Linked DNA regions of Cupriavidus necator. Each later gene encodes a partner of the first gene's protein in a complex. Links are inferred from orthologs where the notes say so. Each region holds a gene or a part of one and is shown on either strand. Other genes may lie near its edges.

Region 1 (4,053 bases):
GATCGCCGCAGGCCGGGGCGACACCGCGCTGGCCGCCTGACATGGAAGCCGTCGTCTCGCGCCATGTGGCCGGCATGCCCCAGTTGGCATACACCGGCCTGTCAGAGAACTGGCTGCTGAAGACCTGCGGCGACCTGCACTGGCGCCTGCTGGCCGCCGGCGCCGGCCTGGGGGTGCCGGACTTCCGCGATGCCGAGGGCAATCCGGTGTATGCGGCGTTCACCGCGATCCGCGTGCGCGACGCCGCGCCGCAAACGGTCGGCGAGCACGCCGGGTTCAGCATCGGTTCGCACATCGTGCCAGCGGGTGGCGTGAAGCACCTCAGCGAACATGCGGTCGACATGCATGGGGACTGCCGCGCCAGCGTGACGATGCTGTCCACCTTCATCCGCCGCACGCGTGACCGGGACAACCGCTCGGTCGTGCGCACCATGCCGACCGTGGCCGCGCAGTGGGCCGGCGCCGGCCCGTCGGCACAGGCGGCGGAACTGTCGCTGCTGGCACGGCGTTTTCGCGGCGGGGATTGGGGCATGCATCTCGGGCTCGATCAGGCCCGGCATCGCGTCTGCCACGCCGCCGAGTACCTGCCGTGCCCCTGCAACGACTTCAATGGCGCCGACCTGCTGTACTTCGCCAGCTTCCAGGCCATGGTCGATCGCGCGGAATGGCAATGGCGCCGCGACGCGGATCCGCCCACGGTGTTCGCGCGGGACCTGTTCTTCCATGGCAACGTCAATGTCGGCGAGTCGCTGGAGCTGATCTTCTCCGCGCTGCGCGAGGACGAGGAAGGATTGACGCACTGGTGTGAGATCCGGCGCAGCCGCGACGGCGAGAAGATCGCAGATGTGGTCACGCAGAAGCGGTGGAGGCAACGATGAACGCGAAGCGGGATGACCCGGCAGGCGCCCTTGAGCTGAAGCCGGTCTACGGGTCCGGCGACCTGACTGGTCTTGGCCACCTGGGCGGCATGCCCGGCGAGGCCCCGTTCGTTCGTGGCCCCTATCCCTCCATGTACCGCGGCAGGCCATGGACCATCCGCCAGTACGGGGGATACGGCGACGCCGTGACGTCGAACCTCGCCTATCGCGAGGCCCTGAAGCAGGGCGCGCAGGGCTTGTCGGTGGCCTTCGACCTGCCGACCCATCGCGGCTATGATTCCGACGATCCACTGGCGCAGGCCGATGTCGGCATGGCCGGCGTGGCCATCGACTCGGTCGACGATATGCGGCGCCTGTTCGATGGCATTGCGTTGGACCGTGTGTCGGTATCGATGACCATGAGTGGTGCGGTGCTGCCAGTACTGGCAGCGTTCCTGGTCGCGGCCGAGGAATCGGGCGTCCCGTTCGAACAGCTGCGCGGCACCATCCAGAACGACATCCTCAAGGAGTTCATGGTCCGGAACACCTGGATCCATGCGCCGCAGCCGTCGCTGCGCATCGCCACCGACGTGGTCGAATGGCTGGCCGCGCATGCGCCGAAGTTCAACGGCATGTCGATCTCGGGCTATCACTTCCAGGAAGCAGGCGCCGATCCGGTGCTGGAACTGGCACTGACACTGGCCAATGCCAGGACCTATGTCGGCCTGCTGCGAGAGCGCGGCCTTGATGTCGATGCATTCTGCGGCGGACTGAGCTTCTTCTTCGGCGTCGGCAAGCCATTCTTCGTCGAGATCGCCAAGCTGCGCGCCGCGCGGCTCCTGTGGCACGACATCGTGTGCGAGCTGGGCGGCACCAGCGCGCGCGCCACCGCCATGCGCATGCATTGCCAGACTTCGGGCTGGACCCTCGCCGCGCAGCAGCCGCTCAACAATGTCGCGCGCACCACGATCGAGGCGATGGCCGCGATCTTCGGTGGTACGCAGTCGCTGCATACCAACGGCTTTGACGAGGCATTGGCTTTGCCGGGCGCGCAGGCCTCGCGGCTGGCCCGCGATACGCAGCTGATCCTCCAGCATGAGTTTGGCCTGTGCGACGTGGCGGACCCGTGGGCGGGCTCCTACCTGATCGAGTCGCTGACCGGCCGCATGGTGACGGAGGTTCGCGCGGTGCTGGCGCACATCGACGCTGAGGGTGGCATCCTGGCAGCCCTTGAATCCGGCTGGGTGCAGCGGCGCATCCACCAGAATGCGCTGCGGACGCAGGCTCGGCTCGATGCGCGGGAAGAGGTCGTGGTGGGTGTCAACCGCTACCAGGAGCCCGACGACAATGGCCAGGAATGCCTGGAGATCGACGGTACCCAGGTGCGCGTGCAACAGGCACGCCGCCTGGACGCGCTGCGCAGCCGCCGCGATGACGCCGCGGCCAGGCATGCGCTGGCGGCGCTGACCGAAGCGGCCAGGCGCGGCGGCCGCAACCTGCTAGCCTGTGCGATCGATGCCATGCGTTGCCGCGCCACGGTCGGGGAATGTACCCGGGCCCTGCTCCAGGTCTGGCCGCGCCATACTGTCCGGGCGTCCTACGACGTTGCGCTGTACGGCACGGCTCGCGCTGGCAACACGGAATGGCTGGCGGCCTGCGAGTGCGTCAGTGCGCTGCGCGAGCGGCTTGGCCGTGCGCCCCGGATACTCGTGGCCAAGCTCGGCCAGGACGGCCACGACCGCGGTGCGAAAGCGGTGGCGGCCGGGCTTGCGGATGCCGGGTTCGTCGTCGAACTGACGCCGCTGTTCCAGTCGGCCGAGGCGGTTGTATCTGCCGCCTGCGATGGCGACTTCGATGCCATCGGCATCTCCACGCTGGGCGGCGCGCATCTGGATCTGCTGCCGGCGCTGCTACACGCCTTGCGGCAGCGTGCGCTCGAAGTGCCGGTCTTCGTCGGCGGCATTGTTCCGGCAGACCACAGGCGCTTGCTGCGCCAGTGCGGCGTGCAGGGGATTTTCGGACCGGGCACGCCGATGGAGATCATCGTGAGCACCATCGTGGCTGCGCTCACGTTGTCGAGGATGCCTACGGCGTAAGCGTGACGTCCTCGATCGCCACGTCGCCCACCAGCATGTAGCCGGGCGCATGCGTGATACACAGCGGCAGCAGCGCCTGCACGGCCGCGGCCAGAGGCGTGCCGCCTGGATGGCGATGCTTCCGCTTGCTGAGATGTCCGACAACCGGGTCGCGACCTTCCCGCGTTTCGTATTTGCACCAGAACCTTCGCCCTACCGCGTGGCGAACGCCAGCCGCGGTGGCGCTTCTGGCACCGCGCAGCGAACGCGCCGGTCGCGCTCCGGCAGTGTCAGCTGGGTACGTGGCGGCGCGGCTCGCCGCACGCCGAGGATTTCGGCTACATTGGCTTGCGGGCGGAGCAGCGGCCGCAGCAGCGAGGCGGGGCCTGTGAGCAGCGGCGTCACGCCCGGGCCGTGCCCGCTGACCGTGCTGTCGCCGTGTACCACGACGCCGATGGTCACGCGGTCATTGGCGTAGCGCGGCCCCCGCCGCGTATCGGCGCCGATGATCGCCACCATGTCGCCGAAGCGCAGGCTGCCCAGACGGTAGCGCTCACGTGCCTGCCGGTCCGACAGCTGGATATCGTAATCCCCGCGCCATGCATTGTTCTTTCCCAGTCCGGAGCCCATGACGCGCGCCGGCACCAGATGCGTGACCGGCGCATGGAGCTGGCCATCGCGCTCCAGCAGGCCCCATCGCGCCAGCAGGCGCGGCGAGCAGTTGAGGACTTCGATTCGGGGGTAGTCGCGGAGTCGTAAGCCCAGTCCATGCGAAAGAACCTGGATGCGGTCGCCGATGCAAAGGCGCACCAGCACCTCCGTGGGAAAGTCCACCAGCACGTGGTTGACGCCGCCGTGCTTGCCCGTCACCACACCAGTCCGGCCCGCGCACGCTCCGTTGACCACACGGGCCGGATTGCCGACGCAGGCATAGGTCAGCAGGGCGCTGTTGGGTCCGTCGCGTGGGCCGACGATCTCGCGCCCGTTGTTGTGCAGGGCGACCCCCGGCTCGATATGGTCGCCCGCCAACCCGACGCAAGGATCGCCGATGCGCCTATTGACCACGATGCCGCCGGTACCCGGCAGGACGCGCGGCACGCCGTCGTAGCCAATGCGGTAGG
Region 2 (3,526 bases), on another replicon or contig:
TGACCGACCTGGGCGCCGAGGTGATCAAGATCGAGACCCCGGAAGGTGATATCGGCCGCACCATCAGCCCCCATTTCATCGGCCCGCACAATGCCTACTTTGCCAGCCTGAACCGCAACAAGAAAAGCGTGGTGCTCGACCTCGCCAGCGAGGCAGGGACGCTGGCACTCGGGCGGCTGTTGCGGCAATCCCATGCGCTGGTGACCAACCTGCGTCCGGCGGCGGTGCGCAAGCTCGGGCTCACCTACGAGGTGCTGCGCCAGTGGAATGAGCAGCTGGTCTGCGTGGCCGTCACCGGCTACGGCCTTGACGGCCCCTATTCGGACAGCCCGGCATACGACTATGTGATCCAGGCCATGACCGGGGTCATGGCCTTGACGGGAGATCCGGCGGCACCGCCCACCAAGGCCGGCTACTCGGCGGTGGACAACTCGGCTGGCCTGGTTGCCGCAGTGGGCTTGCTTGCGAAGATCGTGCAGGGGCGGGGTGGGCAGGTGGACGTGGCCATGTACGACGTGATGCTGTCACAGCTCAACTACCTTGCCGGGGCCGCCCTGAACGCGGGGGAGACCATCGAGCGGCTGGCCGACTCGTCGCATCCCTACCTGGTGCCCGCACAGATCTTCCCGACCGCCAAGGGCTGGCTGACGCTTTTCATCACCCATGACCGCTTCTGGAAGACCTTCTGCGAGGAGGTGGACCGGCCGGCGTGGACCACGGATCCGCGCTTTGCCACCATGGCGGGCCGCCGCGCGCACCGTGCCGAGGTGATACCCGAGATTGCCGAGGTGCTGCGCTCCGCCCCGGCGGCGCAATGGGTGCGGCGCCTGGGGCCACAGGGCGTGGTGGTGTCGGAGGTGGGCACATTGAATGAGGCGTTGGGCAGCGACATCACCGCTGCGCGCTCGCTGATCGTGGCGCTGGGGCAGGGCGAGTTGCCGCTGCGCGCGGTGGCAAGCCCGATCCGCTTCTCGGATTACGAGCCGAGCTATGGCCTGCCGCCGTTGCTTGACGAGCATCGCGATGAAGTCCTGGGCAAGGTGGCGCCATGAACCCGTCCTCGCTCGACCGGGGCGCGCTGGGCCGGACGCTGACCCGCATCGCCAACGCCACGCCCGCGGAGCTGGTGCAGCGAGCGCAGCGGGATACCCCGCTGCATCCGGCCAGGCGCATCGGCATGACCGGTGCGCCCGGCGCGGGCAAGAGCACCCTGTTGGGCCACCTCGCCATGGCGCGCGCGTCTAAGGGGCGCCTCGGCGTGCTCGCGGTGGATCCCAGCAGTCCCAGGAGCGGCGGCGCCATCCTCGGGGACCGGATCCGCATGGATGAGCTTGGCACCAGCCCGGAACTCTACATCCGCTCGCTGGGCTCGCGCGGCACCTCGGATGGCCTGGCTGACAACCTCCCGGAGATGCTGGATGCGATGGATGACTTCGGCTTTGCCGAGGTGCTGCTGGAAACGGTCGGTGTCGGCCAGACGGAATACGCGGCGCGCGCGCAGGTCGATACGCTGGTGCTGCTGTTGTTGCCGGACAGTGGGGACATGGTGCAGGCGATGAAGGCGGGAATCATGGAAATGGCCGATATCTTCGTCGTCAACAAGGCAGACCTGCCGGGCGCCCAGCGCATGGCCACGGATATCCGGCGCATCGGCGCCATCACGCGGCATGCGCAGGGCGCGTGGGTTCCGCCGGTGCTGCTGACCGCGGCATCGCGTCCCGCCTCGGTCAGTGCTCTGTCCGATGCCATCGACCGGCACCAGGCGTGGCTGGCTGCCGCCGGGCGGCAGGCGGCCTTGCGCAGGCAGCGGGCCCGCTACCGGCTGAAGCGCCTGCTCGAGGTCCAGGTCGCCGAGGTGGTCGCCAATCAGGACGATGAATTCCTGGCCCTGCCACTGCGGCAGCAGCTGTCCCAGGCCTGGACCCAGCTGGGCAAAGCCATTGGCGCGTAGCGCTGCCAGTCCGAACAACGCCGGAGCCGCAAGCACCATGTCGCGCGAAAGAATCAAGGCACTCAAGAAAACCATCCGCACCGCCGGCCGCGCCGAAACCCCGGCGCACCAGGTGCCAGATGTGCGGGCGGCCGCGCTGGCGCTGCTGCGGCACAGCGTCAGGATGCGGCACGAGCGGCTGGCGGTAATCCGCCTGCTGGACGCGATCAGGCTGCGTGCCGACATAGACGGGGAACTGTGGCGCTATTTCGAAACGGTGGAAAGCGTGCGGGCAAATCCGGGGCAGTTGCGCAGGCTCAGGAAAGCGCACCTGTCCGCATTGGCCAGCCCGGCCGGGGCAGAGGCAGCGCCACCAGGCGGGATGCGGGCGTGAACGGATGCAGTGCAATCTGTCGACAGGAGGGGAGATGCGGATAAATAGAAAACGAGTGCCTGAAGGCCGGGCAAGGCGGATCAGGTGGCCGGCTGCGTTGCTGGGCATGGCCGGCCTGGCCCTGGCCGGACCGGCTGCGGCCCAGTTCAGCGACGAGTCGGTGAAGATCGGCGTGCTGGCGGACATGTCAGGGCTTTACTCTGACATGGGCGGCAACGGCCTGGTCGAGGCAGTGCGGATGGCGATTGCGGATGCCGGCGGCGAGATCAACGGCAAGCGCATCGAGCTGGTCCACGCCAACCATGCCGGCAAGCCCGATACCGCGGCCACGCAGGCCCGCGAGTGGTTCGACCGGCAAGGGGTGGACATGATCATCAGCGGGCCCAGTTCCGGCACCAGCCTGGCGGTGGCCAAGGTCGCAGCGGAAAAGCAGCGCCCGGTCATGGTGACCGGCGGCGTGGCGGCGCAGCTGACCAATGAGGAGTGCTCGCCCTATACCATCCACTATCTCTATGACACCGTGGCCCTGGCCAGGGGCACCGGTGCCGCCATGACCAGGCAGGGCGGACGGTCGTGGTACTTCCTGACGGTGGACTATGCCTTTGGCGCCTCGCTGGAGAAGGAGACCGCGGCGGTGGTCACCGCCGGCGGCGGCAAGGTCCTGGGCAGCGTCCGGCATCCTTTGTCCGCCTCCGATTTTTCCTCCTTCCTGCTGCAGGCCAAGGCATCGCGGGCCCAGGTCCTGGGGCTGGCCAACGGCGGCGGCGACACCATCAATGCGATCAAGGCGGCCAACGAATTCGGCATCTCCAGGTCGATGAAGATCGCGGGGCTGATGCTGTTCATCACGGATGTGCACGCCCTCGGCCTGGGACTGACCCAGGGCATCACCCTGACCGAAGCCTGGTACTGGGACCAGAGCGATGACTCAAGGAAGTGGGCAGGGCGGTTCCAGGACAAGATGAAGAAGAAGCCCACCAGCATGCAGGCGGCCAGCTACTCGGCGACACAGCACTATCTGCGCGCGGTGAAGGCTGCCGGCACGGACGCCGCCGCGAAGGTGATCGCCGGCATGAAGGCCACCCGCATCAACGATATGTACGCCCAGAACGGCTATATCCGCGGAGACGGACGCATGGTGCACGATCTGCGCCTGATGGAAGTGAAGAGCCCGGCTGAATCACGCCAGCCGTGGGACTACT

The links. The genes of interacting proteins can lie anywhere in the genome.
Region 2: the proteins of scpA (region 1) and meaB are in contact, whole or in part, in a crystal structure (PDB 8DPB), measured with the Methylorubrum extorquens proteins. The link is inferred for Cupriavidus necator from one-to-one orthologs. Residues at the interface, in SOR27001.1 of Methylorubrum extorquens: Glu577, Glu578, Asn579, Asp580, Gly581, Arg582, Arg583, Arg585, His596, Ala604, Ser605, Ala608, Asp609, Gly611, Phe612, Asp613, Val614, Asp615, Ile616, Gly617, Pro618, Leu619, Glu625, Arg628, Gln629, Val631, Glu632, Asn633, Asp634, Glu661; in SOR26638.1 of Methylorubrum extorquens: Arg20, Ala21, Ala24, Arg25, Thr28, Ser32, Arg33, Arg34, His37, Thr98, Gly99, Gly100, Ser101, Ile102, Leu103, Lys106, Thr107, Ala110, Ala113, Ile114, Asp115, Arg116, Ala118, Phe119, Ile120, Arg121, Pro122, Pro124.

Annotation. Positions count from the first base shown.
Region 1 is NZ_CP066018.1:3,443,863-3,447,915, forward strand. The notes cover bases 415-3,413. They hold scpA (methylmalonyl-CoA mutase), read left to right. Parts: upstream 415-874; coding sequence 875-2,953; downstream 2,954-3,413. Other genes in these bases: I6H87_RS16160 (Pnap_2097 family protein), read left to right, coding at 415-878; I6H87_RS16170 (DUF4438 domain-containing protein), read right to left, coding at 3,146-3,413. Also shown: I6H87_RS16155 (MSMEG_0569 family flavin-dependent oxidoreductase), read left to right, coding at 1-40; more of I6H87_RS16160, read left to right, coding at 42-414; more of I6H87_RS16170, read right to left, coding at 3,414-4,053. UniProt on the Escherichia coli protein: Catalyzes the interconversion of succinyl-CoA and methylmalonyl-CoA. Could be part of a pathway that converts succinate to propionate.
Region 2 is NZ_CP066019.1:2,002,225-2,005,750, reverse strand. What follows is about bases 1-2,999. They hold meaB (methylmalonyl Co-A mutase-associated GTPase MeaB), read left to right. Parts: upstream 1-1,048; coding sequence 1,049-1,951; downstream 1,952-2,999. Other genes in these bases: I6H87_RS28050 (ABC transporter substrate-binding protein), read left to right, coding at 2,431-2,999; I6H87_RS28055 (hypothetical protein), read left to right, coding at 1,989-2,324; I6H87_RS28065 (CaiB/BaiF CoA transferase family protein), read left to right, coding at 1-1,052. In the rest of the region: more of I6H87_RS28050, read left to right, coding at 3,000-3,526. UniProt on the Escherichia coli protein: Binds and hydrolyzes GTP. Likely functions as a G-protein chaperone that assists AdoCbl cofactor delivery to the methylmalonyl-CoA mutase (MCM) ScpA and reactivation of the enzyme during catalysis.